2 regions of the Massilia sp. PWRC2 genome follow, and region 1 is predicted to be linked to the other one. Evidence: predicted binding sites of a transcription regulator. Region 1 holds the regulator's gene; the other holds the start of a gene.
What was found. The regulator FliA, encoded in region 1, starts transcription of late flagellar genes. The targets are predictions, from matches to a motif close to CTAAAGTTTNNNNNNNNNNNGCCGNTA.
Positions count from the first base shown of each region.

Region 1 (14,839 bases):
CTGTACGCGGCCGTGGCAGAAGTGCTGGCCTACGTGTTCCAGTTGCGCAGTTATAAAAAGGCAGGCGGGCGCTATCCCGACCGGCCGACCCGGCTCTCGGTGCCGCGCGAACTCGATCCGCACGATCCGCTGTTCGAAACCAGGGCCAGCAAAGCCGCCAGCGCAACACCAGCCAATGATCATACCAATAACAATACCAATAACGGAGCCACGCCATGAATTCTTCGATCCGACTGCCCGCCTGGTTAAGTGCCCTCGGCAACAGCGGCAGCGCGCTGGCGGCGCCGGCCATCATCATCCTGCTGTTGTCGATGATGATCTTGCCGCTGCCGGCCTTCGTGCTCGACTTGTTCTTCAGCTTTAATATTGCGCTGTCGGTCATCGTGCTGCTCACCAGTCTGTACACCGTCAAGCCGCTCGACTTCATGGCCTTTCCTACCATCCTGCTGGTGTCGACCATGCTGCGCCTGTCGCTCAACGTCGCCTCCACCCGGGTGGTGCTGACAGAAGGCCACACCGGTGGCGCCGCCGCTGGCAAGGTAATCGAAGCGTTCGGCCACTTCCTGATCGGTGGCAACTACACGGTCGGTATCGTGGTCTTCATTATTTTGACGATCATTAATTTTACGGTGGTCACCAAGGGCGCCGGCCGTATCGCTGAAGTGGGCGCCCGTTTTGCTCTCGATGCCATGCCCGGCAAACAGATGGCCATCGATGCCGACCTGAACGCCGGCCTGATTGTCGAAGATGAAGCGCGCCGCCGCCGCCTGGAAGTGTCGCAAGAAGCGGAGTTTTATGGCGCCATGGATGGTGCTTCGAAGTATGTGCGCGGTGACGCCGTCGCCGGCATCATGGTCACCGTCATCAACGTCGTCGGCGGCTTGCTGGTGGGCCTGCTGCAGCACGACCTGGGGTTCGCCCAGGCGCTGCAAACCTACACATTGCTGGCCATTGGTGATGGCCTGGTGGCACAGATTCCATCGCTGATCATCTCCGTTGCCGCCGGTATCGTCGTCTCGCGGGTGGCCAGCGACCAGGACATTGGCGCGCAATTGACCAATCAGCTGTTTGCCAAGCCGCAGGTGCTGTACATCACCGGTGGCATCATCGGTGGTATGGGCTTGATTCCTGGCATGCCGAACTTGGTGTTTCTGCTGCTGGGTGGTGGCCTGGCCGCCATCGCCTACACCATCAACAAGAAGCGCGCCGCTGCGCCGGCGCTGGAAGAGGCGGCGGCGGCCTCGGCGGCCAGTGCTGCCGCTCCTGCCGCTGAACAGGAAGAAGCGAGCTGGCAAGACATCATGCCTGTCGATACCCTGGGTCTGGAAGTGGGCTACCGCCTGATTCCCCTGGTCGACAAGGCGCAGGGCGGCGAGCTGCTCAAGCGCATCAAGGGCATTCGCAAAAAATTTGCCCAGGAAGTAGGGTTTTTGGCGCCTCCCGTGCACATCCGTGACAACCTCGAGCTCAAGCCCTCGGCTTACCGCATCACCCTCAAGGGCGTGGAAGTGGGCAGCGGCGAGTCCTTGAACGGCCAGTTCCTGGCGATCAATCCGGGGATGGCCAGCGGCACCTTGCCGGGCATGGTGACCACCGATCCGGCGTTCGGTCTGCCAGCCACCTGGATCGACGCCAGCCTGCGCGATGAAGCGCAAAGCATGGGCTACACGGTGGTTGATGCCGGTACCGTGGTGGCCACCCACCTCAATCACCTGATTACCTCGCATGCATCGGAATTGCTGGGGCGCGCTGAAGTGCAGGCGCTGCTCGACCACCTCGCCAAGGAATCGCCGAAACTGGTGGAAGACCTGGTGCCGAAGGTGGTGTCGCTGTCGACCCTGCAAAAAGTGCTGCAAAATCTGTTGATCGAGGGCGTGCATATTCGCGACATGCATACGATTATCGAAACGCTGGCCGAGCACGCCGTCCAGATCAGCGACCCCAATGAATTGACTGCATTGGTGCGGGTGGCGCTGGGGCGTGCCATCGTTCAGCAATTGTTCCCGGGCGCCGCCGAACTATCGGTGATGACGCTCGATAACCGCCTCGAGCGGCTGTTGATGCAGGCGATGGGGGCCGGTGGCGATGGCAGTGGCATCGAGCCGGGCCTGGCTGACACCATCGCCCAGCAGGCGGGTAATGCTGCTGCGCAGCAGGAGGCGATGGGGCTAACGCCAGTGCTGCTGGTGCCGGCGCCTTTGCGTGCGCTGCTGGCACGCTTTTTACGGCGCGCGCTACCGCAATTAAAAGTGCTGTCGCACAGCGAGATTCCGGAATCGAAAACGATACGGGTGACCAGTCTGGTAGGCACTGGCTGAACATCGTTTTAGATTGCATGAAAGGCAGGCCATTGGTCTGCCTTTTACGCATTGGAGAGACAATATGCCGCTCGCCGGCCATGGCGCACCGGTATAATCGCCGCAGAAATCCTGTCTCATTATTCTTTGCCGAGATATAAGGTCAGGGCGCAATTTGATAAAATTGCCTTTATTTTAATTTTTCTGTCGAGAAACCTATGATTTTAGTAACTGGCGGTGCCGGCTTTATTGGTTCAAATTTTGTCTTACAGTGGTTATTGCAAAGCGACGAACCCATCGTTAATCTCGACAAGCTGACCTACGCCGGTAATCTGAGCAATCTCGACAGCCTGCGCGACGATCCGCGTCATATCTTTGTCAAGGGTGACATTGGCGACACCGCCACCGTCGGCGCGCTACTGCGTGAATACAAGGTACGTGCCATCGTTCACTTTGCGGCAGAAAGCCACGTCGACCGTTCTATTCTCGGCCCTGCCGCCTTTATTGAAACCAATGTCAACGGCACCTTCGGCCTGCTCGAAGCAGCCCGCGCCTACTGGTCGGCGCTGGCGGCGCCCGACAAAGCGGCGTTCCGCTTCCTGCACGTGTCGACCGACGAAGTCTACGGCACCCTGGGGCCCGACGATGCGCCATTTACCGAAACCACGCCGTACGCTCCCAACAGCCCTTATTCGGCCTCGAAGGCCGCCTCCGATCACTTGGTGCGCGCCTACCACCACACCTATGGCATGCCGGTGCTAACGACCAATTGTTCGAACAACTATGGCCCCTATCACTTCCCTGAAAAGCTCATTCCCCTGGTGATCACCAACGCCCGTGCCGGCAAACCATTGCCCATCTACGGTGACGGTCAGCAGGTGCGCGACTGGCTGTTTGTCACCGACCATTGCACGGCAATCCGCCGCGTGCTCGCTGAAGGCACACTGGGTGAGGTCTATAACGTCGGCGGCTGGAACGAGAAAGCCAACCTCGATGTCGTCCATACGCTGTGTGACATTCTCGACGAACTCGATCCGAAAGCGGCCGGCAGTTACCGCGACCAGATTACCTATGTCACCGATCGTCCCGGCCATGATCGCCGCTACGCCATCGATGCCCGCAAGCTGGAACGCGAACTGGGCTGGAAGCCGGCCGAAACGTTCGAGTCGGGGATCCGCAAGACGGTGCAGTGGTATCTGGACAATCAGCCTTGGGTGCAGAACGTGCAGTCGGGTGATTACCAAAACTGGCTCGATAAAAACTATGCGCAGCGCACGCTGGCCGAGGGAAACGTATGAGCAGCACCGTAAAACGCAAGGGCATCATCCTCGCCGGTGGCTCGGGCACGCGCCTGTACCCGGTCACCATGGCGGTATCGAAGCAGTTGCTGCCGGTGTATGACAAGCCCATGATTTATTATCCGCTCAGCACCCTGATGCTGGCCGGGATCGACGAGATCCTGATCATCTCGACGCCCCAGGACACCCCGCGTTTTCGCGAACTATTGGGCGACGGGTCGCAGTGGGGTATCAGCCTGACCTACGCAGTGCAGCCAAGCCCGGACGGCCTGGCGCAGGCCTTTATCATAGGCCGCGAGTTTGTCGGTAACCATCCGTCGGCCCTGATCTTGGGCGACAACATTTATTACGGCCACGACTTCCACAAGCAGCTGCATGAAGCCTCCAGCCGCACCAGCGGCTCGACCGTATTCGCGTATCACGTGCAAGACCCGGAGCGCTACGGCGTCGTCGAATTCGACAAAGAGCGCCGGGCAGTGAGCATCGAAGAAAAGCCCCTCAAGCCGAAGTCGAATTACGCCGTCACCGGCCTGTATTTCTACGACAAGCAGGTGTGCGATATCGCCGCCAGCATCAAGCCGTCGGCACGGGGCGAGCTGGAAATTACCGATGTCAACCGGGTCTACCTTGAACGCAACGAATTGACGGTCGAACTGATGGGCCGCGGTATGGCCTGGCTCGATACGGGTACCCACGAGTCGCTGCTGGAGGCCGGCCAGTTTATCGCCACCATCGAAAACCGCCAGGGCCTGAAGGTGGCTTGTCCTGAAGAGATTGCTTATCGTCAGGGCTATATCAACGCCACCCAACTTGAAACACTTGCCCAGCCCCTGAAGAAAAATGGCTACGGCCAGTACCTGCTGCGCCTGTTGAACGAGCAAATTTATTAAGCATGAAAATTATTCCAACTAGCATTCCCGATGTCGTCATCCTTGAACCCACCGTCTACGGCGATGCACGAGGGTTTTTCTACGAGAGTTTTAATGAGCGCAAGTTCAGGGAGCTGACTGGCTCTGACGCCCGGTTCGTGCAGGACAACCACTCGAAGTCCGTCAAGGGCGTCTTGCGCGGCCTGCATTACCAGCTGCAGCAAACCCAGGGCAAGCTGGTACGGGTGGTCGCTGGCGCCGTGTTCGATGTCGCTGTCGATATCCGCAAAAGCTCGCCCACCTTTGGCCAGTGGGTCGGCGTCGAACTCTCCAGCGACAATCAACGCCAGCTGTGGGTGCCGCCCGGCTTTGCACACGGTTTTGTGACTACCAGCGATAGCGCCGAGTTTTTGTACAAGACCACCGATTACTGGGCGCCCGAGTACGAGCGCAGCATCCTGTGGAACGACCCGGCCATCGGCATCGATTGGCCGATGGATGTCGAGCCGCAACTGTCCGCCAAGGACAAAGTGGGCAAGCTGCTTGCCGACGCCGAGGTATTCCCATGAAAATCCTCGTCACCGGCACCAGCGGCCAGGTCGGCCACGAACTGCAACGCAGTCTGCAGGGGCTGGGCGAAGTGGTCGCCGTCGACCGCGCACAGATGGACCTGAGTAATTTGCAGCAAGTGCGCGAGGTCATCCGCGCCGTCAAGCCGACTCTGATCGTCAACCCGGCCGCCTACACGGCGGTCGACCAGGCCGAGAGCGAACCCGCGCTGGCCATGCTGATCAACGGCGAGGCGCCGGCCGTGATGGCCGAAGAAGCCAGGCGCCTGGGTGCCGCCATCGTCCACTACAGCACTGATTATGTGTTTGACGGCAGCAAGACGGGGCCTTACGTGGAAACCGATCCCACTTGTCCCGTCAACCTGTACGGCGCCAGTAAACTTGTGGGCGAACAGGCGCTGGCGGCGTCCGGTGTGCCGCACCTGATCTTGCGCACCAGCTGGGTGTACGGTACGCGCGGCAAGAATTTTTTGCTCACCGTGCTGCGCCTGGCGGCCGAGCGCGACGCCCTGCGTATCGTGGGCGACCAGTTCGGTTCGCCCACCTGGAGTCGTACCATTGCCGACACCACCGCGCAACTGCTGGCGCGCCTCGACGCACGCGATGGCTTGCTGGCCGCCATGGCAGGCGGGCAGGGCGGGATCTATCACCTGACGGCGGCCGGCAGCACCTCGTGGCATGGCTTCACGGAGCAGATCGTGGCGCACCGGTCGGTGCTGCGCAAGCCGACCGTGACGGCGATTCGCACCGAGGAATATCCGCTGCCGGCCAAGCGGCCGCATAACTCGGTGATGGCGGGCGACAAGCTGGCGGCGCTCGGCATTCATGTGCCGAGCTGGCAGACTGCGCTGGGCTTGTGCCTGGGGTAAAGCTGGCAGCAGGGGGACTGGCACCCGCGGTGCCAGTCCCCCCTGACGCTTCAGGCAACGGGCTCATCTGTTCCAATTCGAATAGCGGGACTATCACCCGCCTTTTCCCTTGATGGTTTCCTAAGAGCATCGTCAATAATTGACCTGTGAGAAATGGCAGTGCCGCATGGGCGCGCACTGACCCCTTCAGCAGGAGCATGCTCGATGAACGTCAAAAAATTTACCGCCGCCACCTCGCGTGAAGCCCTGCGCAAAGTGCGCGAAGCGCTCGGACCCGATGCCGTGATCCTGTCGAACCGCCCGGTCGATGGCGTCGTCGAGATCCTCGCCCTGGCCAATGACGACGTCGCCTCGATTGCCGCGCCCGCCCACGGCAGCGCCATGGACCAGCCGGCCCCCCGCCTCGATCACGATGCGCCCGTCAGCTATGCCAACCGCCGCGCCGCGCCGATGCAAGCGGCCAGCGAGGCGGTCGACATGGCCCAGATCAGCGCCATGATGTCGAACGCCATCGCCCACGCCAAGGACAGCGCCGCCGCCGAAATGTCGGCCATGATGCACGAAGTGCGCGCCATGCGCGGCCTGATGGAAACCCAGCTGGCCGCCATTTCCTGGGGCACCACCGCCCAGCGCGAGCCGGAAAAAGCCCAGGTGCTGCGCGATATGCTGGGCGCCGGCTTTTCCGCCACCCTGGCCCGCTATCTGATCGAAAAAATGCCATCCGGTAAAGACCGTGTCGAAAGCATGCGCTGGATTAAAACCGTGCTGGAACGCAATCTGACCAGCATGGCCAACGAGGATGAAGTGCTGGGCCAGGGCGGCGTGTTTGCCCTGGTCGGCCCCACCGGCGTCGGCAAGACCACCAGCACCGCCAAGCTGGCGGCCCGCTGCGTGATGCGCCACGGCCCCGACAAGCTGGCGCTGATCACCACCGATGCCTATCGTATCGGCGGCCACGAGCAGCTGCGTATCTACGGCAAAATCCTCGGCGTGATGGTCCATTCGGTCAAAGACGAAGCGGACCTGCGCATCGCCCTCAAGGAATTGCGGAATAAACATACGGTATTGATCGATACGGTCGGCGTGTCGCAGCGCGACCAGATGGTCACCGAGCAGGTCGCCATGCTCAGCGAGACGGGCGCCGATGTCAAACGCCTGCTGTGCCTGAACGCCACCTCGACCAACGAAACCCTCAACGAAGTCGTGCGCGCCTACCAGGGCAGTGGCCTGGCCGGCTGCATCATGACCAAGATGGATGAAGCTGCCTCGATCGGCAACGTGCTCGACGTCGTCATCCGCCAGAAGCTGCGCCTGTTTTATATCTCGAATGGCCAGCGGGTGCCGGAAGACTTGCACCTGGCCGACCGCGCCATGCTGATCGATCGCGCCTTCCGCCTCACGCGCGACGGCGCCAGCCAGTTCGATGACAGCGATCTGCCCCTGCTGATGGCCCAGGCCGGCAAAATGCAGCACGGTCTGCGCGAGGTAAGCCATGGCTAATTTCGATTTCGACCAGGCCGAGGGCCTGCGCCGCATGCTGGCGGGGCCGCGGCCGCGCATCGTCACCTTCCTGTCGGCCCACGCGCAGGACGACAAGGGCGCCATGCTGGTCAACCTGGGCGCCTCGCTGGCGCGCGCCGGCAATGATGTGCTGATCGTCGACGCCTGCCACCACGACTACGGCGTCGCCGAACGCCTCGGCGTCTCGCACGGTGCCAGCCTGCTGCAGGTGGCGCGCCAGGAGTGCGCCCTCAATGAAGTGGTGCGCCAGGTACCGCAAGGGTTTTCGGTGGCAACCATGAAACGCAAGACCGGCGCCCAACACAGCGGCACCGATCACTGCGGCGCCGACGATGCGCGCCGGCTGGCGAAAAGTTTTGATGTGCTGGTCAAGCAAAGCGGCATGGTGATCGTCGACGGCGAATTCGGTCCCGACGGCAGCTTTCCGGTGCCGATCATGGACAGCGCCGAGATCGTCGTCCAGGTCGGCACCAGCGCCGTCTCCATCACCGCCGCCTACAGTTTGATCAAACGCCTGTCGCAACAACTGGGGCGGCGCCCCTTCGGCGTGCTGGTCACTGGTGCGACAGAGGCCGAGGCGCAGCTTGTATACGATAATATGTGTTCTGCAGCAAGCCGTTACCTGGCCGTGCAACTGACTTCGATGGGATCAGTGCCGGCCGACGAATACCTGCACCGTGCCGCCCGCCTTGGCCGCGCCGTCGTCGACGCCTTTCCGCTGGCCGGCGCCTCGGTGGCGTTTCGCCAGCTGGCGGGCCGTTTTGCCCGTGCAGGCATGCCACCACTTGGCCATGCAGGGGGACAGACCCGCTTTGGCGCTTAAGAAAACGTTCGCTTAAACAATGTATAACGTCAAAGGGAAAGCCGACAAGAACCAGCTGCTGACGGATAACATGCCGTTGGTGAAGCGGCTCGCCCACCACATGAAGGCGAAATTGCCGCCCAGCGTGGAAGTCGACGATCTGGTGCAGGCCGGCATGATTGGTTTACTCGATGCCATTTCCCGCTACGAGGAAACGCACGGCGCCCAGTTCGAAACCTACGCCGTGCTGCGCATCCGCGGCGCCATGCTCGATGAGCTGCGCAACAGCGACTGGCTGCCCCGCTCGATGCGCCAGAACATGCGCAAGATCGAGGCCGCCATGGCCAGCCTGCAGCAAAAGCTGGGCCATGCGCCCACCGAATCGGAAGTGGCGAAGTCGCTCAAACTGTCGCTGGCCGATTACCAGGACATGCTGGCCGATGGCGGCGGCCACCAGCTGGTCTATTACGAAGACTTTCATGACAACGAAGGCAATGACAGCTTCCTCGACCGCTATGCCGTGGACGACGACGATCCGTTGCGGGCCCTGCTCGACACCGACTTCCGCCAGGCCGTCATCGATGCCATCGATGCGTTGCCGCCGCGTGAAAAAATTCTGATGGGCTTGTACTACGAAGAAGAAATGAATCTGAAGGAAATCGGCGCCGTCATGGGCGTGTCCGAATCACGTGTGTCGCAATTGCACACCCAGGCCGTGGCCCGCCTGCGCGCAACTCTCCGGGAGCAGGCATGGACTGGGCCAGCGTAATCGGGCTGGCGCTGGCGCTGGCCGGCCTGTTCGTCGGCCATGCCATCGACGGCGGCAAGTTTGCCTCGCTGGTGCAGCCGGCGGCGTTTGCCATCGTTGTCATCGGCACCGCCGGCGCCGTCCTGCTGCAAAGCGAAGTGCCGACCTTTATGCGCGGCATGCGCATGCTGCGCTGGGTATTCCAGCCGCCGCCGAACCAGCGCCAGAAGCTGGCGCGCGATATCGTCAACTGGAGCCAGACCGCGCGCCGCGACGGCTTGCTGGCGCTCGAACCGGCGATGACGCGCGCCACCGACAAATTCGTGCAAAAGGGTTTGCGGCTGATGATCGACGGCATCCAGCCAGACAAGCTGCGCAGCTTGCTGGAAACGGAAATTAACGCCTACGAATTTTCCCAGCGCCAGGGCGCGCGCATCTGGGAATCGGCGGCCGGCTATTCTCCCACCATCGGCATCATCGGCGCCGTACTGGGCTTGATTCACGTGATGGAAAATTTGTCCGACCCGGCGCGCCTGGGGGCCGGTATTGCCGTCGCCTTTGTCTCGACCGTGTACGGAGTCGGCCTGGCCAACCTGTTTTTCTACCCGGTTGGCAACAAGCTGAAAGCCATCGTGGCTGAAAAGGTGGTGCAGTACGAAATCCTGCTCGAAGTGTTTTTTGATCTCGCCAGCGGTGACCATTCGCGCGTGATCGACGAGCGCGTGGCCAGCCTGCTCTCGCGCGATTAAGCGTCCCGGTACCGTCATGGCGCGCAAGCCCTACGTTGAAGATGCCGAAAACCACGAGCGCTGGCTGATTTCCTACGCCGATTTTATTACCCTGCTGTTCGCGTTTTTTGTCGTCATGTACGCGGTGTCGGTGGTCAACGAAAGCAAATACCGCGTGCTCTCTGATGCGCTCGGCAGCGCGTTCGGCGGCAGCGCCGCCGTCGGCCGGCCCGCGCCCAGCGCCCAGGTGGCGCCGCCGATTGTCCTGCCCAATCTGCTGGCCAGGCGGCGCGCCGAGGCGTTGCGGCGCGAACGCGAACGGCTCACCGCACTGGCGCGCGAACTCAGTTCGACGCTGGCGCCGCTGGTCAAGGAAGGCAAGGTGCGGGTCACCCAAAACAGCCGCGGCGTCAGCGTCGAAATCAATGCCAGCGTGCTGTTCGACTCGGGCGACGCCACCTTGACGGCCGACTCGCGCGAAGCGCTGGCGGCGCTGGCAGTGTTGCTGCGCAACGATCCGCACGCGCTGCAAGTGGAAGGTCACACCGACAACCAGCAAATTCGCCGTCCCGTGTTCCCATCGAACTGGGAACTGTCGGCCGCCCGCGCCGGCGCCGTGGTGCGCCTGTTCGCCGACGCTGGCGTGCCACCGGCGCGGATGACCGTGGTCGGTCACGGCGACAATATTCCGGTGGCCAGCAATGACAACGTAGAGGGGCGCGCGCGCAACCGCCGCGTGGCTGTGACTATTCTATCGGCCTTGCCTGATACCACGACCGAGATTCCGGCGCGCTGAGCACAGCCGTGGTGGCCAAGGCCGTTCCTCGGCGGCTCTTCGTAAAAATATTTGTAACGGAGCGCAAACCCGCTTGGCGCCGCGCACCGCCGCAGTGCACAATGCCGCCATTCTCAAGGTGGAGCAGTCGATGTTGAAAGCACTTCAAAAGCGCGGCAAAATGCTGGCCGTGGTTGCCGGCGTTGCCGCCCTGTTGGCGATGGGCGCCATGAACGCCGGCGCCCGTGCCCGTGATGGCGTGGTCGCTGTCATTGCCAGCAACATCGTGGTTGACACGCACGACGGCCAGTTGCTGGCAAAAGTTACCATCGACAACCACAGCGAGCACACCATTTACGTGCCGCGCGTGCTGGCCAATGAAGGCGAGCCGGAAGGCAATCTGTTCGAGGTGCGCGACAGTTCGAATGGTGATCCGCTCGACTATGTCGGCATGCTCGTCAAGCGGGCGCTGCCGACGAAACATGATTATGTTGCCATCAAGCCGCATGGCCAGTTGTCGACCCGCTTCGACATCAGCCACGCCTATCGCTTCATGAATGGCCGCCACGCTTACCAGATCAGTTTTAGCGGCGCTTTCGTCAATGATGTCAACCGGCTCGACCAGCGCACGCCGCTCGACGTGGCCACCGCCATGTTCGCGCACGTCGGCCAGTAAGAACCTATCCCGGTAGGTAGGAGGAAGCGGATTGCGATGCATGGCAGCCGAGGGCAAGGCGCGAGGATGACGCATGGCGAGCCATGCTAAGACGAGTAACGCAGCCATCGGTTGCCAGGCGCGCAAGCAGCGACTCCGACCTACCGGGATAGGTTCTAAGCCCGTCCGTCAAAGCACGGCGGCGTGTCGCTTGCTATTCAAATAAGATCAACCGACCACATAACGCCGGGACGGTCCGCCCGCGGTGGTTTGCCCGTTGGCGCCATAAAACCCCGCTTCGCTGCTGCCGGCCGGCGTGCGCATGGCGTTCAGGGCCACCTGGGTCATGGTCAGCTGCTTGTTGATCAACATGCCATTGACACGGTTGAGTTCCTTGGCGGCGCGTGTGTGGTTGAGCAGGTCGGTCCACTGGGCGCGCGCTTCGGCGCCAGCTTCGAGCAGCCAGGCTTCCATCCCCGTTTCGCTGGCGGCAAAGCCGACGCTGCCGAGCGCCAGATGACGGCGGCTGGCCAGCGCTGCCGCCTGCTGCACCAGTGCCGATTTTTGCGGCGTGATTTGATCGAGCCCATCGCTGTCCGCGCTGACGAGGAACTGTTGTTCCTGTTGCATCAAGCCGATCAGGGAGCCGATCGTCTGTTGTTCGTCAAGCAAGGTGGCAAGGGGACTGGTCATGGTAATTTAACGTTTGCGAGAGTGCAGCAGGTCGCGGACTGTTTCCAGCAGGCCGTCAGCCACCTTCTCGGAGTTGACTTGGAACTGGCCATCGGCGATGGCCAGCTTGATGCGTTCGACTTTCTTGGTATCGAACACGGCGCCGGCGCCGTTGGTACCGGCCAGGGCCTGGCCCTGCGACGACAAACGCACGCTGTCGGTCGCCGGCTGGCTGGTGGCCGCCGCGCGTTCGGCACTGCGCGCGCCGGCAGCCGTGCTGCTGGCCGTGGGCAAGGCGGGGGTGCTTTTGGGGGTGTCGTTAATTTTCACAGCATCTTCCTCTTTGACCGGTGCCATGTTCTAAATGCACGCACCGCGATATGTCTAAGTAACGGCGTGTAAGTCCGAAACTTTAGCGCACATCAACGAGCGAAGTTAGAAAACAACCTCTACCAGCCCCCCTGATTGCGCTATGCCACTAATGATGGCGCCAGCCGGCGTGCGTACCTGCACCACCTGGCCGGCACCGGCGGTGCCGATGGCACGGCCTTCGGCCGAGACCTTGAAGCCGGGCCCGTTCGATACCACCCGCACGATCTGGCCCTGCTGTACCACCGGCTTCGATTTCAAACCATCGAGCCGCAGCGGCGCGCCGGACGGCAGCGACATGGTACTGCTGCGGCCGATTGCCTGCGCCATGTCGGTCACCACGCCATTCGGCAGCGCCGCCAGATCGCCGCGCAGCATCACCAGCTGCGACTGCTCGATGGGCTGGCCCTGGCCGAGCGGCACGGCGGCGGCAACATACTCGCCCGTTACCATCACCTTCGCCTGAATATACACTTTCCACGCCGTCGGCGCGCTGCAGCGCAACCCCACCGTGGTATTTCCCCACACCCGCGCACCCGCTTGCAGAAAGGCTTCCGGGGCGGGGCAGGGCGCCAGCTGCATGCGGGTGTCCAGCGCACGCACCTCGACCTTGACTTCGCCGGGCAGGGCGGCGCCTTGCTGTTGCAAAAACTGTTCGGCAAGGCGGGCCAGTTGCCCCAGATCCTGGTGTGCCTGTGCCTGTGCCAGGGAGGCGCTCAGCAGGGCGGCGCAAAGTACGGTCAGTCGAGCATGCATGATGGGAGGCCGGGGGGCAGCGGATGGTGGAATGGTGCTATTTTAGGCTCCATGATTCCCCGGTGAAACATCGAATAGCCGCCGTTTGCCCATGCTGCTCGTTCGATTGGCCCACCTTGCCTCTACGTATGATTGGTCCTGTTCTCATAAGTGCACCCACCCGGAGCGGACATGGTTAGCAAACTCGACGATTATCTGCGGTTCAATGAAGCGGCCCTCAGCCTGCGCTCCCAGCGCCAGCAGGTGCTCGCCTCGAATATTGCCAACGCCGACACGCCCAACTACAAGGCCCGCGACATCGATTTCGCCAGCGCGCTGGCCGGGGCACTGAACAAGAGCACGCCAGCGGCCGGCGCGCTGGCGGCCAGTTCGCCCCAGCACTTGCAGGCCGCCGCCAGCGGCAATGCCCTGGCCGATGGCACCCCCTTGCTGTACCGCCAGAACGCGCAGGGTGCGGCTGACAACAACACGGTCGACATGGACGTCGAGCGCAACCAGTTCGCCGACAACGGCGTGCGATACGAGGCCGGCATCACCATGATCAACCACCAGATCCGCAATCTGATGGCCGCCATCCAGGGAGGCCAGTAAGCATGTCGCTGTTTAATATTTTTAATGTGTCCGGTTCGGCCATGAGTGCCCAGGCCCAGCGCCTGAACGCCACCGCCAGCAACCTCGCCAATGCCGACAGCGCCACCGATGCTTCCGGCAAGGCTTACCGCGCCAAGCAGGTGGTGTTCGAAGCGGTGCCGCTCGATGACGGCTCGACCGCCGTCAAGGTGGCGCAGGTGGTGGAAGACCCGTCACCGCTGCGCCAGCAGTACGACCCCAAGCATCCGCTGGCCGACGACAAGGGCTATGTCTCCATGCCCAACGTCAACGTCGTCGATGAAATGGTCAACATGCTGTCCGCTTCGCGCTCGTACCAGACCAACGTCGAGACCATGAACGCCGCCAAGACCATGTTGCTCAAAACCCTGACCATCGGCCAGTAACCTTTTAGATCTGACTCCCATGACCACCATCGATACCAGCACCGTTAGCACCGACCTGATGGCCACCATGAATGCCAAAAAGGTCACTTCGACCGATGGCACGGTGGCCGCCGACACCGATAAATTCATGACCCTCCTGGTGACGCAGCTGAAAAACCAGGACCCCATGAATCCGCTCGACAATGCGCAACTGACCAGTCAGCTGGCGCAACTGTCGACCGTCACCGGGGTCAACAAGCTCAACACCACGCTCGAATCACTGAAGTCGAGCTACCAGTCGACCGAGGCGATGCAGGCAAGCAGCATGATCGGCCACAGCGTGCTGGTCGAGGGCAATTACGTCGACCTCGCCAAGAGCCAGGGCGTGATGGGCGTCGACATTGCCACCGCCGCCGATTCGGTCAAGCTGATCGTCACCGACACCAGCACCGGCCAGGACATCGAGACCATTGACCTCGGCGCCAAGGCGGCCGGCACCTATCCGCTGCTGTGGAACGGCGTGCCCGATGCCACCAAGCTTGACGCCAACGGCAGCCCCGTCACCGTCAAGGATGGCCGCTACCTGATCCGCGTCGAGGCCACTGCCGGCGGCGAGGCTCTCAAGGACGCCAAGGCGCTGTCGCTCGACACGGTGGCCAGCATCACCTCCAACGCCGCCACCGGGGTCAAGCTCAATTTGCCCACCAAGGGCATCGTCACGATGGCTGACATCAAGCAAATTCTGTAAGCACGCGCCCCATATCCCCTATCTAGCAGGAGTACATCATGTCTTTTCAACAAGGTCTTAGCGGTCTGAACGGCGCTGCAAAATCGCTCGATGTGATCGGTAACAATATCGCCAATGCCAGCACGGTCGGTTTCAAGGGCTCGCAGGCGCAGTTTGCCGACGTCTATGCATCGTCGCTGCAGGGTTCGC
Region 1 covers NZ_JAFCUW010000001.1:660,667-675,505, reverse strand. Annotated here, with positions in the region: gene flhB (flagellar biosynthesis protein FlhB) at 1-219, shown strand, start outside; gene flhA (flagellar biosynthesis protein FlhA) at 216-2,318, shown strand; gene rfbB (dTDP-glucose 4,6-dehydratase) at 2,516-3,595, shown strand; gene rfbA (glucose-1-phosphate thymidylyltransferase RfbA) at 3,592-4,485, shown strand; gene rfbC (dTDP-4-dehydrorhamnose 3,5-epimerase) at 4,488-5,033, shown strand; gene rfbD (dTDP-4-dehydrorhamnose reductase) at 5,030-5,902, shown strand; gene flhF (flagellar biosynthesis protein FlhF) at 6,107-7,402, shown strand; gene ACP7BZ_RS03020 (MinD/ParA family ATP-binding protein) at 7,395-8,246, shown strand; gene ACP7BZ_RS03015 (RNA polymerase sigma factor FliA) at 8,266-8,994, shown strand; gene ACP7BZ_RS03010 (flagellar motor protein) at 8,976-9,722, shown strand; gene motD (flagellar motor protein MotD) at 9,739-10,497, shown strand; gene ACP7BZ_RS03000 (hypothetical protein) at 10,571-11,152, shown strand; gene ACP7BZ_RS02995 (flagella synthesis protein FlgN) at 11,360-11,824, opposite strand; gene flgM (flagellar biosynthesis anti-sigma factor FlgM) at 11,831-12,133, opposite strand; gene flgA (flagellar basal body P-ring formation chaperone FlgA) at 12,239-12,928, opposite strand; gene flgB (flagellar basal body rod protein FlgB) at 13,100-13,519, shown strand; gene flgC (flagellar basal body rod protein FlgC) at 13,522-13,923, shown strand; gene ACP7BZ_RS02970 (flagellar hook assembly protein FlgD) at 13,943-14,650, shown strand; gene ACP7BZ_RS02965 (flagellar hook protein FlgE) at 14,689-14,839, shown strand, end outside.

Region 2 (14,839 bases), on a different contig from region 1:
TTGTTTGTTGTCACCGACCTATTTAGGCAGGCAGTCCGCCGCCCCGTGTTGGCTGGGCCATTCTTTCATGCGACGCGATATGAATTGGCGTGCCCTGTAAATTCTGGTGCGTACAGTATTCACAGACATCGTTCGCAGGCTTGAAATTTCCGCATAGCTGAGCCCTTCCATCACCCGCAATATCAGGGCGTCGGCAAATTTCTCAGGCATTTCCGCCAATATTCTCTCAACCGTCTGCAGTGCTTGCTTATACTCCAGCGCCAATGGTGGCGGCGGGCGTGGGCAGATCCGCTCCGTCGCCGCGAGGATGCCAGCTGCGTTGTCCCGTTCAGTTGAAAAATGCGCTTTGACCAACCAGTGGTGGCTACGGCGGTTTAGCGCGCGATTTAGGGCGATACGATACAGCCATGTGTAGAAGGCGGCCTCGCGGCGAAAAGTTGCCAGGGCCCTGAAGGCATGGATAAAGGTCTCTTGCGCGATGTCTTCGGCATCCTCGCGTTGCTTGAGCACGCCGAACGCCAATCGATAGATTCGTCCTTCATATTTTTCTACCAGTTGGGAAAAGCTCTCAAGATCGCCTTCGAGTGTTTTCTCTACGAGCACAAGATCATCCATGCAATCGTTCATTGCAGCCTCCCGCTTGCGTTTCGCCTTGGTGACAGTCAGATCGAATTTATATGTTGGAAAAATGACCAAGTAGAGATACCCCAAATTATTTTATATATTTTTTGATCGGCGCCATGTTTGAATTTTCTGATTAAAAAACGTCGCTTCGCGTCACGCTTTATTTGATGCACCTCAATGTAATGGTCAATCATTTATTTTTGATTTGGTGTATTTTTTTAACAGAAATATAGAATAACATATAATAATTTTATTTTCTAAAAAGAAATTAACTGGGTTTTATAGTGTCAGAGATGTAAATATTATTAACAATAAAGTAACTTAACCGAAAAGTTACGTGATTTTTTTTATTCAAAGAATGTTGAGCTAGGTGCCGAATGATGCGATTGGCATAATGAAGTGATGTTTTTTTGATTGAAGTCTATTTTTTTATGTCGTAAGAGTTAGTAGATCGGGTTAATCTGGTCACCCTCACATTTGACAGTAGAAAATTTCTCCGGCATAGAAGGACTAGCAGATTTCGAAGAAAAAACGAGAAACAATTAAGTTTACATTTTACAATATTTATGTTTAAAATAAAACTGTCAGATGATTTGTTAAATGTAAAATCCTATATTTCTTATTTAAATAATTTTATCAGAATTTATTTTAGAAAATTCCCTAATGTAAATTTCGCTCATCTGCCACTCTGCTTTAAAAAACGGAGATGTTATGAGATATTTCGATAAGTCTTTAAAAGCGCGGTTGAGTCATATTTTCTTTAGTCCATTGCTGGAAAAGGCCATTGAATTCCTTGCGGATCCAGTATTGATTATTGATAAGAATAAAAATATTGCTTGGGTGAATCGTGATTTTGAAAAGCTGACTGCATTTATGTACGACCAGGTCAGCGGCGTTTCTGTAAATTCCCTTATTTTCCAGCGCGGATCAGAAACATTGTGCAGGGATGTCTATTGTGCACTTAGCGAAGCCGTCCAGGACAAATCAACTCTGGATGTCAATGTGCGGTGCGCTGATGGATCAGTTTTTCGCGCAGATCAGGTTATTACCGTGATCCGCGATATGAATGGCGTCATCAGCCATTGGGTCTGCGTGCTACACGACCGTACTGAAGCGGATCATGTTTTGCAACTTGAGCGGCTCCGTGCCAGCCAAGATCCGCTCACGGGCTTGCCTGGTCGAACGGGGATCTTCGAATCCTTGCAATCAGGATTACAAAAAACGATGCCGACTCGAAGTCTGCTAGCCGTGATTTTTATCGATCTCGACGATTTTAAGTTGGTCAACGACCATTTTGGTCACTTGACCGGCGACTCGCTGCTGCAGGCAGTCGGCTTGCGGCTGCAAGGCGTGGTACGCAGCACCGATACGGTGGGCCGCTTCGGTGGCGACGAGTTCGTCGTGGTGCTTCCTTTATTAGGGTACCGTAGTGTCGCCCTCGATATTGCCAATAAATTGCTTGAACAATTGGCGCGGCCTTTTTCCATTCAAGCAAATGTCCATAGAATCAGCGCCAGCCTTGGTTTGGCATTTTGTCCCGACCATGGCTGCGGCGTCGATCGCTTGATCGAACGAGCCGACGCCGCAATGTATGAGGCAAAGCGCTTGGGCGGTCGTCGGCTGGTGGTGGCTGGCGAGGCATGCGGGATGGCGGCGGCTTGCCAGGAGCCAATCGGTTCGCCCGCAGTGTGCATCTCTGCGCCGCTGCGTGACTCCGCGATTGGGTCTTTTTTGTTCGATTGAAGTGGCGCCATGAAAAATAATAGCCAACTTACTGCCGGCGAATCGGCGACGCGCACTTCTTCGTCGAACGCTCGCTTCGATCGAATATCTGTCTCTGTGCTTGGGGACGATGGTTACCTGAAGTCGCGGCGCCGCACTGCCAGCAGGCGCCGGCAGGATGTCGCGCGGCAAGGTTTTCTTTCCTGCGAGCGCCGTCAGTTGGCTCAGCAAATCCATGATGACCTTGGCGCCGTGCTAACCGCCATCAAGGCGTGCATTTGTGTCGCTATTGCACGACAGACGCAGCTCGGCCTCGTCGCCAGTGATTTGCTGGAGGATGCTGCGGTGCTTGCCGATTGTGCGTTTGCCACAATTCGAAAGATCGGCGTTGATTTGCGCCCTGTTTTGCTTGAGAAAATGGGTGTATGGGCGGCACTCGAGTGGCAGGCGAAAAGCCTGGCAAGACGCAGTGGTTTGGCGGTGACGTTCTATACCGATGCCAGTCTTGAGGGACCTATTCTCCTCGACGAATTTGAACGCCTTGTGTACCGTGTTCTGAGTGAAGCAATGATTAATGCGGAGAAACACTCCGGGGGGAGTTGTTTGACGCTACGAATTTATCAATGTAACGGCACTGTGGTGTCCGTAGCCCAAGACAATGGTGTTGGTGCTCCAGTGGAAGAACTCGATGGCTTGAACTCACTCGGCTTGGTCAGCATGCGCGAACAGGCGACTGCGCTCGGTGCGAGCTTGACGGTCAGTATTCCCGCTGGTCAGGGCATTTGTCTGTCACTTGAATTTCCGTACGAGTATGCATATGCGCGCTGAACCAATTCGGGTGCTGCTGGTTGACGATCATCCGCTGGTGATTACCGGACTTCGTCAAATGCTCGGTACCGCTGATGACATTATTGTTGTGGGGCAGGCGCTGAGCGCAAATGCGGCAATGGCTGAACTGGACTGTCGCATGATCAATGTTGCACTGGTCGATATTGACTTGCCAGATGAAAACGGGCTGACCCTGTTGGCCCGCATCAAACGTCTTATGCCACACATTGGCGTCCTTGTCATCAGCGCCTACGGGGAAGAACTATATGCGTTGCGCTCTTTGCGGGCGGGGGCAGACGGCTATCTGAGCAAAGGCGCGTCCTTGCCTGACCTGGTCAGTGCAGTACGCAAGGTCGCCGATGGTGGCAAACACTTCAGTGAATTTCTGAGCGAATTATTGTTCAGGCAAGTACAGGGCCATTCGAAAAAAGGCCATACGGTGCTGACAGGACGAGAATTCGAAGTGATGATGCGAATCGTCGCGGGCGATAGCACAGGTGACATTGCTGCCCATTTACATCGAAGTCCAAAGACTATTTCGACTCACCGTACCCGCCTGTTTGAGAAATTGAACATCCATAGCAACGCGCAACTTGCCCGCTATGCGATGGAGCAAGGTCTGATCAGTTCGGTGATGGTCAACGAGAAAAACAATGATGGCTGGGAGGACAGCGATGATGCGTAAAGACGTCAAACATGGCAACACAGCAGGCAGTTTTTCCGCTGAGTCAGTAGATCAAGGCGCGGTACATTGTGCATTGTGTGGTGCCGCCAAGAGCTGCTTGCCGATGCTGTTTCATACCGGTGATGCCGAGATCCTCGACACGGTGCTAACCGGAAAGCGACGTGTCGAACGTAACGCAGTGCTGTGTAGAGAGAACGATAGATTTGACATGCTCTACGTTGTCCGTTCAGGTCAATTCAAGGTCTTAAGCCGCGATCCCGGCGGTACTTTACATGTAGTGAAATTCTATATGCCGGGTGACATTATCGGCATGGAGGCGATTGCTGCAGGCGTGCATGTGGCTCGGGTGATGGCCCTGGAAGACAGCGAGGTTTGCGAAATATCTTATCGGAATGTTAGGCAGGCGATGGCGAGCGCACCACAGTTGGGTGAGCAATTTCTTAAAATCATGAGCGGAGCGTTAGCAAATAATTACGAAAGGTCGTGTTTACTTTCCATGGCAAGCCTGGATGAGCGTTTTGCTGGCTTCTTGCTTGATCTGAGTAATAAATATGAGCGGCGAGGTTACTCGAGCCGATCATTCCGGTTGAGCATGACACGTAGCGATATCGGCAGTTATCTTGGGACTACCGTCGAAACGGTGAGCCGCTTGATTGCGCGATTTAACACGCAGCACGGGGTATCCATCAGCGGTAGGCTGGTTGAATTACACGACCGCGAGCAGCTGCGCGCAGTGCTCGACGGTAGTGTCGCATCGCTCCTACGCGGGCGAGGACAGCCTACTTGCGCTGGTTGATGCGACCTTGAAAAGTCGGAAATGTGGGCGCCTATCCCATCTCCCTGAAATACCTTAGCTGATCAAAATCGCGCTACCAATGCGACAGCAGGACGCTCGTGACGGTTATTCGAGCGTGCCTTGAGTGGCCCTTTGTCCGAAGCGGCAGTCAGCGCATTGCAGTTTCAAAAGCTGGCTGGTCACCGGCACGGCGGCGCTGTGCACTTTCCTGTGATCGACGGTGCGCCATCTCATGGGCTTTTGCCCACTGTGGCTGACAAGGCGTGGCCGGCAACACCGCAGGAAATCCCAAGGGCACGGTCCAGCTTTCGCGCATTGCAAAATTGGCATAGTCTGCGCAGAATCTATCAATGTCGAAGTTGCTAATCTTAAATTTTCGCAAGTTCACGATATGGCTTGCAAGTGAGGTAGCGACCGATGTAATCATTTCCTTGACGGAGCAGTTGGCAGGCACTTCCAGATTTGCATAGATATGCGCGGTGTGCGAGGCTTTCGCGTATTTTTTGGTCTCGCCGACAATTTCATGGGGTAAGGCGTGATGCCGCGCGCAATACTGTAGTTCAACCAGGCCGCTGCCATACGCCAGTTCGCCAAAGCGCTGATTGAATATCGGTTCCATGCGCGCTTTCGCCAAGGCGAACGTGGCCGCAAATTCGACGCTTTCGGTGCTTGAAGTCATCCAAATTTCCATGTGTCCTCCGCAGTTTTTAACAGCTGGCCCCGACAAGTGGCGCGCGCTCCAGCGTGCACGAACGGGAAGGTGCCGCGACAGCGGCGCTGGGGAATTTCCCCCCTTACTTCGTGATGCGTTCAAGGCGACCTTGAACAAGGTGCTGCGCACTTTGCCATCGTATCTACGTTACTCACCGCACATTCGTACAGTTCCGTTGATTAATGCAAGAGCCCCCTACCTGCTACGGTGTGTCAGGGCCGCCTGAAGTAAATATCTTTTATGAAAGTTGCGCCGACCATTTTCGGGAAGCAATAATTCAACGTGCTGCATTGATGTCCAGCCTGGTCGTAAAAAAATTATGCTATTCCCGTCGAACGACAGCTTGATGCATTCTTGTTCTGCAAAAAAATTTTTTGCGATCAGTCAAAATCCTGCAAGAAATTGCAGTGAAGAATTTAGCGGCTCTCAACCAACAGCTGGCACGACGGTCATCGCGCCTGTGCTCCATCAACGTAGGCCGCGCGAGCTTATGACGTTGCCGGCGATCCATGCAACGTCGGGATGCGGAGGTTTCAGGTCGTTGCGGTAAAGCCGTGCACTTGTGATGAACCGAAGGCGGACCTTGGGGTAGTCGCATGGAGCGGCCGCGGGGACTGCTGCGGAAGGGAGAGCGAATCACCGACGCGGTCGATGGCCGTCAGCGGCAGGGCGCTGGGGCGCCAAGCGCGACCACGGGCAGCTCCCGGTCTGTCGGGGACAAAATCGTTGCGCGGCGACGCCAGATGACGTGAGAAGGTACTTGAGTCGACTTTGAAAATTGTTATGCGAGTCCGCTGTGTCCGGCCCCTTACTCACCGTACATTCGTACTAATGTGCTAGAAGACCCGAATCATTGCGATTAGGCGCCGCCCGCCACGGTGTTTCGGGGACACCTTAATGGACGACGCCGGGGATCGCATGGTTAATCCAGGATTCCGTGACATCACGGATGGCGCGGTCGTTGGCCATGATCTGCTTGAGCAGGGCGATCTTGCGGCTGCGCGCTTCGCCCGTCAGCGGCGGCACACCCGCCTGCACGGCTTGCTGATGGCTGGCGCACTGGCGCTCGAGGGCGGCCAGCGACGTCCAGTCACCAGCCTGCGCGGCCAGGCACATCTGGGCGCTCAAGCCAGCAAGTTGTTCATACATGCTTACTACGTCGTTCGAAGTCATGGTCGCACCACTGTCTGTTCAATCGGATTGCCGCGTGTCTCTCCATAACGGCCCGTTCCGGCCAAACTTTAGGGTGGCGACGATAAAAAATCCAATTTCTTTCAATTTGTTACGAAGGTGCGAGGACGGTGCTATAAACGGGCAAAATATTTCCAATTTGCATAATTAGCGTGGCGATATCGCGTTCATGCCCTTTTATTGACGTTTTGCCCTCATTATTCGCATTCCATCGCGTCGGCCCCGAACTCTGCCCGGCGCGGCGCTACAGTGCTGGCTGGGTTATGTCGCCACAATGGTGACCGCGCCCAGCAACCATACCCGAGACCCGTATGAGAATGTTCCACCGAATGATGAGCGTGGCCGTGCTGGCATGCGCTGCGCTGGCGGCGCGTGCCGAGGCACCGTTCAATTTCGCCACAACGCCGGGCACGCTGCCAAAAGAAGTGGTGCCGGTCCAGTACGCCGTCCATTTGACGCCGAATTTGAAGGACCACACCTTTCTGGGCGCCGAAACGGTGGCCATCGACGTCCTGGCGGCGACCTCGATCATCGTGCTGAACGCCGTCGACCTCGACATCGATAGCGCCACCCTGGCCGGCCGCCAGATCGGCGAAGTCAAGCTCACGCCGCTGCTCGATGCCCAGCAACAAACCCTCAGCTTTCACCTCGACAAGCCGCTGGCGCCTGGACGCTACGCGCTGGCGCTGAAGTTTCGCGGCCTGATCAATCGCGCAGCGCGTGGCATGTTTCAAGTGACATATCAAGTCGCTGCGCGCGAAAAAATCCTGCTGGCGACGGCCTTGGCAGCGCCCGCCGCCCGCCGCCTGCTGCCGAACTGGGATGAGCCGGCGTTTCGCGCCACGTTTAAACTGACCGTCGATTTGCCAGCGACCTTCAAGGCGTATTCGAACACTCCCATCGACAAGCAGGAACGCCTCGAATCGGGCCTGCAACGCAGCTCGTTCGCCATCACCCCGAAGATGCCCAGCTACCTGCTGGTGCTGGTGGCGGGCGAACTCGAGCGCCTGTCGGGCAAGCAGGATGGGGTCGATATCGGCATCGTCACCACCGAGGGCAAACTGGGCGCCGCCGCCTACCCGCTGGCGGTGACGGCCGACGTCCTGCAGTATTACAGCGACTACTTTGGCGTAGCGTATCCGCTGGCCAAGCTCGACCAGATTGCCATACCCGGCGGCTTGCAGGGCGCCACGGAAAACTGGGGCGCCGTCGTCTACAACGAATCGGCCCTGCTGGTCGATGCGCTCAGCAGTCCCGACGCCGTCCGCCAGCTGCGCTTTGCCGTCAACGCCCACCAGGTGGCGCACCAGTGGTTCGGCGACCTGGTGAGCATGGCCTGGTGGGACAACCGGTGGCTCAACGAAGCCTTCGCCGGCTGGATGGCAGTCAAGGCAAGCGAGCACTTTCACCCCGAGTGGCGGTCCGCACTCGATGCCCAGCTCAGCCGGGAACAGATGCTGGACCTCGATGCCGGAACGACCAGCCGTCCGATCCACAGCGCCATCGCCACCGAAGCCCAGGCCAGCGATGCCGTCGATGCCATCGCTGACGACAAGGGGCAGGCCTTGCTGCGCATGCTAGAAGCCTATCTGGGCGAGGCGCCATTTCGCGCTGGCATCCGCGCGTATCTGGCGCGCCACAAGTATTCGAACACCACCAGTAACGAGCTGTGGGCCGCACTCGAAGCGGCCGCCGGCAAACCGCTGCAACAACTGGCGTCCGACTGGACCACCCAGGCCGGCTTTCCCGTCATTCAAGTGAGTCAGCAGTGCAAGGATGGCAAGCGTGAAGTGACCCTGCGCCAGCAGCCGTTTCGTCTTGACGAGCCGGCCGCCGACGGCATGCTGTGGCGCGTGCCGGTGCAGGTCGGCAAAGTCGATGGCAAGGCCAGCACCGTGTTGTTATCGAGCGCCAGCGCCACCGTCAGCCAGAGCTGCGATGGCGTGCTGGTGGTCGACGCCGACGCCGTCGGCCTGTTTCGCGTGCACTACGACCCCGCCTCGTTCGATGCGCTGGCACGCCAGGTCACCCGGCTGCCCGACGCCACCCGCCTGAAGTTGCAGGCCGATGCCTGGGCGATGGTGCTGGCCGGGCGTTTGCCACTGGCATCGTACCTCACCTTGGTCGGTCAGTATGCCAAGGAAAACCGTGGCGCCGTCTGGGGCGCCATCCTCGCCAATCTGGGCAGCCTCGACGCGCTGGCCGCTGGCACCCCCGAACAGGCGCTCATCCGCCGCTTCATCATCAAGCTACTACAAGCAAAATTTGCCAGCCTGGGCTGGGAAGAACGCAACGGCGAACCGGTCGATGAGCGCGCATTGCGCGCGCAGCTCGCTGCCATGCTGGTGCGCGCCGGCGACCCCGCCGCGATGGCCGAAGCGCAGCTGCGGTTTGAGCGCTACGTGCGGCGGCCGGCCAGCGTCAGTCCATCGATGCTCGACGTCGTACTCAGCGCGGCCGGCCACGATGCCAATGGCGCCACCGTCGACCTGCTGATCGCGCGCCTGCAGGCAAGCTCCAGCGACGCCGAGCGCAAGCGCTTGACGCGCGCCCTGGTGCAGGTGGCCGATCCGCGCCAGGCGGCGCGGGTGCTGCAACTGGCGCTGTCGCCGCAGTTGTCGCCGCAGTTGTCGCCGCAGTTGTCCGTACAAGCAGCAATGCCCGTCGTTGTCGCCGTCGCCGCCAACGCGCACCTCGCCCAGGCCTGGGACTTTGCGGTCGCCAACCGCGAGCGCCTGATGCAAGACCAGGATGCGATCGGCCGCGGCCGGGCGTTTGCTGACATCGTCGCCCCGTCTGCCGATGCGGGCGACGCCGCGCGCATGGAGGCTTATGTCAGCGAGCACTTTGGCGCCGCTGCCCTGGTCGAAGCGCAACGGATCGGCAATGGCGTGCGCATGCGCGCGGCACGCAAGGCACGTTTGCTACCGCAAGTACGCGCCGCATTACAATAACGTGACGGCGCAATAAGGGCGCTCGATACCGTCTATTTCATTTCTTCAAGGGACACCATGAACACCAGCTGGACTCCGCTCAAGACCGCCATCACCGTTGCCCTGTGCAGCGCCGCCTGCAGCTTCGCCCAGGCGCAAACGCCAACGCCAGCCCAGGCTGCGCCGGCTGCCAGCAGCATCGTCCGGCCGGCCGCCACGGCCTTGCTGCCGGGCGACGATTTTTTCACGTACGCCAATAGCGAGTGGCTGGCGAAGACGGAGATTCCGGCCGATCGCAGCAGCTGGGGCGCGTTCGCCTCGATCGCCGAAGACACCAATGCGCGCATCGTCAAGATGTTCGACAGCATCAACGCCGACCCCAAGGCCAAGCCTGACGCCCGCAAGGTGGCCAGTTTTTACCAGACTTTCATGGATGAGTCCGCCATCGAGGCGAAAGGCGCCGCACCCCTCAAGCCGCTGCTGGCGAACATCGCTGCGATTTCCAGCAAGGCGCAACTGACGCGTGCGCTGGGGGCATCGCTGCGCGCTGACGTCGATCCACTGAACAACACCAATTTTTTCACTGAAAATATTTTTGGTTTTTGGGTGGCACCGGGCCTGGCCGACCCGACGCGCAACGTGCCCTTCCTGCTGCAAGGGGGCCTCGGCATGCCCGATCGCGCCTACTATCTGACCGACAACGCCAACATGGCTGAGCTGCGTAGCAAGTACCAGCAGCACATCGCCGCCATGCTGGCGCTGGCCGGGTTCGGTGACAGCGAAGCGCGCGCCGTCAAGGTGATGGCGCTGGAAACGGCGATCGCCCAGGCCCATGCCAGCCGCGAAGATTCCGCCGACGTCTTAAAAGCCAACAACAGCTGGACCCTGAAAGACTTTGCCAGCAAGGCCCCCGGCATGGACTGGGCGGCGTTCTTCAAGGCCGCCGGGTTGTCCGGCCAAAGCACGTTCATCGTCTGGCATCCGGGCGCCGCCACGGGTGAAGCGGCGCTGGTGGCGTCGACCGATCTGGCCACCTGGAAGGATTATTTGGCTTTCCACCAGATCAACCATGTCGGCGGCAGCCTGTCGAAGGCCTTTGTGGATCAGCGCTTCGCCTTTTATGGCAAGGCCTTGTCGGGCACGCCGCAACAGTCGCTGCGCTGGAAGCGTGCGCTCGCTGCCACCAACAGCGCCCTGGACCAGTCAGTCGGCCGCGTCTATGTCGAGCGCAATTTTGCCGCCGCCGACAAGCTGCGCATCCAGCACATGGTGACCAATATCATTGCTGCCTTCAGCCAGCGCATTGACAAGCTCGACTGGATGGCACCGGCCACCCGCGCCCAGGCGCAGGAAAAACTCAAGACCCTGTATGTCGGCGTGGCTTACCCGGACCGCTGGGATTCCTACGCCGGCTTGCGCGTGGTGCCGGGCGATGCCTTCGGCAACGTGGTGCGCGCCGAGGCATTCCAGACGCGCCAGCAGCTCGCCAAGCTGGGCAAGAAAGCCGACAAGTCGGAATGGGCCATGCCGCCGCAGCTGGTCAATGCCGTCAACATGCCGCTGCAAAATGGCATCGTGTTCCCGGCAGCCATCCTGCAGCCGCCGTTCTATGATCCGAAGGCGTCCGACGCCACCAATTACGGTGCCATCGGCAGCGTGATCGGCCATGAAATCAGCCACAGCTTCGACGACCAGGGTGCGCAGTTCGACGCCCAGGGCCGCCTGCGCGACTGGTGGACCACGCAGGACAAGGAACATTTTACGCAAGCCTCGGCCAGGCTGGCGACGCAGTTTTCGGCGTATAAACCGTTTGCCGATCTGGCCGTCAATGGCAACCTGACGCTCAGCGAAAACCTGGCCGATCTGGCCGGCGTCGCCGCCGCTTACGATGCCTACCGTACCACCCTGGCGGGCAAGAGCGCACCGCTCGATGGCGACAAGGATTTCTTCCTCGGCTATGCCCACAGCGAGCGCAGCAAGATGCGCGACGCCCAGTTGCGCCGCATCGTGCTCACCGATGGCCATGCGCCGTCGCAGTACCGCGCTGCCACCGTGCGCAATCTCGATGCCTGGTACCAGGCCTTTGACGTCAAGCCGGGGCAGTCGCTGTATCTGGCGCCGACAGAGCGGGTGCGGGTCTGGTGATGCCTTAGGATGGCCGCTGCCATGAACGACGCGCTCGACGCCATTGCCCGCAGCACCGTGGCCCATTACAACGATCGTGCCGAGAGCTTCTTTGCCGGCACCATCGGCCACGATGTGAGTCAGAACATCGCGGCCTTTTTAGGCGCGCTGGCGGCGCCAGCGCCGCTGTGCCTGCTCGATCTTGGCTGCGGCCCGGGGCGCGACCTGAAAACCCTGGCGGCGCTTGGTCACCGTGCCATCGGCATCGACGGCGCCGATCAGTTCGTGCAGATGGCGCGCCACTACAGCGGCTGTGAAGTGTGGCAGCAAGAGTTTCTCCATCTTGCGCTGCCGGCGGCGCAGTTCGATGGCGTCTACGCCAACGCTTCGCTGTTTCACGTTCCCCGCGCCGCCTTGCCGGCCGTATTGCGCAAGCTGTACGACGCGCTGAAAGCGGGTGGCGTGCTGTTCAGTTCGAATCCCCGTGGCGACAACCAGGAAGGCTGGAGCGGCGAGCGCTACGGCAGCTATCATGACCTGGCAGGATGGCGTGCTTTTATGGAAGAGGCCGGCTTTCTCTATCTCGACCATTACTACCGGCCCAGTGGCGTGCCGTCGTCCGAGCAGCGCTGGCTCGCCAGCGTCTGGCGCAAGCCTGATCGGGCCGTTATGTTAAGTGGCGAACAGAAGTAGCGAAGGCGTGGTCGTAAGGTGGTGCTCCCAACCACCAGCAAGCGAGGTACCCGAAATGAACGAGGACCAAGTCAAAGGCAAGGCCAAGGATATCGGCGGCAAGATCCAGGAAAAAGTCGGCCAAGTTGTCGGCAGCAGCGAGCAGCAAGCCAAGGGGCAGATCAAGCAGGCCGAGGGCAAGCTGCAGGAAAAAGCGGGCGACGCCAAGGAAGTTCTGAAGGACGATTTGCCCAATCGCGGTAACCGCTGAGTGAGCGTATGGTAGTGCCATTGAGCCGCGTTCGACGCGGCTTTTTTTTGACGCTTTCACCGCTAACTCCGGAAAACCCCCAGCGCCGCTCTGAGGAAGCTTTCGGCGCAGTCGATGCGGTTGCCGTCAATGGCCCAGCGCCAACCCAGATAATTCGCCACATAGCGGGTGGCGACGCCATTAAAATGGCCTAGCCAGCCCTTAAAACGGCTGTGATAACCATTGACGTTTTGCACGTGAATAGCGCCATCGACGCGGATTTTGCGCTTGAGATTGACGGCGCGGTGGGCAATGCCGGCGTCACGGGTAAACCGGCGGTAGACCGGATTGCCATCGCTGACCAGCAGCACATCTGTCTGCAGTGTTGGCAGCAAATGACGCTGCAGACTCGCCGTTTTTAAGGCGCCACGGCCGCCGATAAAATCAATGGTATTGCCGGCGCGGTCGCGCGCCACCACGATCGTGACCTGGTCGGCCGAAATGCCGCGCCGGCTGGCGACGCCGCCGCGCCGGCGCGCAGGTCGTGTTAACTGCTTCGCGCCCTTTTGCGACTCGAATAAAAACGTCTCGTCAACTTCGACGATGCCCTGCAGGCTGCGCGGCCGGTCGTACTTGGCCCAGTCGAGAAAACGGTGGCGCCACCGAAAACTGGTGTTTGCATGCACCCCCACTTTTTCTGCCGCCCGGTGCACGGTACACGCCTGATCGCGCAAACAATCAAAATAACTGAGCCAGCGATCTTTATGGCGCAGACGCGCCAGCAGGGTGCCGGTCAACGCATTAAATGAGCGGCCGCATTGGCGGCAGCGATGGCGTTGCAAGCCATTGGCGCTGCCGTCGCGATACAGCCTGGTGTTCTGGCAACGTGGACACTGCAAGCGGTCCTGGCCGGCCTGCTCGATCAGGGCGCAAATGCGCTTGCCGTAAATCGAGTGGGCCATCTCCAGGCACACTTCCTCGCGCTCGTGCAGGCCCAATGCCCGCAGGCGTCGCAACAGCCGGTCGAAGGCGGCGCGGTCCATATCACTCTCCTGATCGATGGTCGAGTAACTTGGAGTCGCGTTTTAAAAATGAAGTTCCAGCGCTGCCCGGACTTAACGGGTAATGCGCCCTTTTTTGCCGGCCTGTCCGCATCGCATCGTCAACTTATTGTTGAGCCAGCGTTCGCTCGCTAACAGACGCCATGCCGCGCCTGCCATATTCTGAACCCACTGCATGAGCACATCGCCATGCCCTTACCAAACACAGGAGCTCCACCATGAACAGCGATCAAGTCAACGGCAAAATGAAAGACATCGGCGGCAAAATTCAGGAAGAGGCTGGCAAGCTGGTCGGTAGCACCGAACAGCAGGCAAAAGGCCTGGCCAACCAGGTTGAAGGCAAGACCCAGGAAAAAATCGGCGACGCCAAAGAAGTACTGAAAGACGCCACCAACTAAGCATGGCCCATGCTGGTTGGAGCAGATAAAAAAAAGCCGCGATATCGCGGCTTTTTTGCAGCGATGAAGCAAGGCAAGATTTAACTGCCGTCAGCCTTGTCACCAATATGCTTGCGGAAAAATGCTTCGATGGTTGAGTACACATGACGCTGGCCGGCGCGCGAAGAAATACCATGCTTGGCGCCGGGGTAAGTCATCAGTTCGAACTTGATGTTGCGGTTCACCAGGCTATCGATCAGCTTGGTGGTATTGGTAAACAGCACATTGTCATCGGCCATCCCATGCACCAGCAACAGGGGCGACTTCAAGCCATCGAGGTGGGCAAACACACCGCTGTTGGCGTACGCGGTCGGGTCCGACTTCGGCGTGGCGCCGACGAACTGTTCCGTGTAGTGGGTGTCATACAGCGACCAGTCGGTCACCGGTGCCACCGACACCCCCATGGCGATCTTGTCCGACGCTGCCGACAGCAGGCGCAGGGTCATGAAGCCACCATAGCTCCAGCCGAACACGCCGACCCGCTTGGCATCGACAAAACTCTGCTTGGCCAGCCAATCGATACCCGTCACCTGGTCTTCCACTTCGTGCTTGCCCAGTTCCTTGTAAATCACATCGGTGAACTGGCGCTCGCGCCGCGAGGAGCCGCGGTTATCGAGGCGGAACACCACATAGCCCTGCTGCGCCATGTACTGGTAAAACTGGTTATCCCACTTGCGCGTGACTTGCTGCGCGTGCGGGCCGCCGTAGGTGTACAGGAACACCGGGTAGCGCTTTTCCGGATTAAAATTGGCCGGCTTGATCATCGAGTAGTACAGGGTCTGGCCATCGTTGGCCTTGATGGTG
Region 2 covers NZ_JAFCUW010000002.1:139,130-153,968, forward strand. Annotated here, with positions in the region: gene ACP7BZ_RS05380 (RNA polymerase sigma factor) at 19-627, opposite strand; gene ACP7BZ_RS05385 (diguanylate cyclase domain-containing protein) at 1,336-2,367, shown strand; gene ACP7BZ_RS05390 (sensor histidine kinase) at 2,377-3,174, shown strand; gene ACP7BZ_RS05395 (response regulator) at 3,164-3,859, shown strand; gene ACP7BZ_RS05400 (cyclic nucleotide-binding domain-containing protein) at 3,849-4,655, shown strand; gene ACP7BZ_RS05405 (hypothetical protein) at 4,804-5,346, opposite strand; gene ACP7BZ_RS05410 (flagellar protein FliT) at 6,262-6,540, opposite strand; gene ACP7BZ_RS05415 (M1 family metallopeptidase) at 6,870-9,512, shown strand; gene ACP7BZ_RS05420 (M13 family metallopeptidase) at 9,570-11,636, shown strand; gene ACP7BZ_RS05425 (class I SAM-dependent methyltransferase) at 11,658-12,308, shown strand; gene ACP7BZ_RS05430 (CsbD family protein) at 12,364-12,558, shown strand; gene ACP7BZ_RS05435 (IS1595 family transposase) at 12,621-13,580, opposite strand; gene ACP7BZ_RS05440 (CsbD family protein) at 13,817-13,996, shown strand; gene ACP7BZ_RS05445 (alpha/beta fold hydrolase) at 14,077-14,839, opposite strand, start outside.
Region 2: ACP7BZ_RS05410 (flagellar protein FliT) is a predicted target of FliA. The motif match lies at 6,586-6,612, and genes of this name have one in related genera.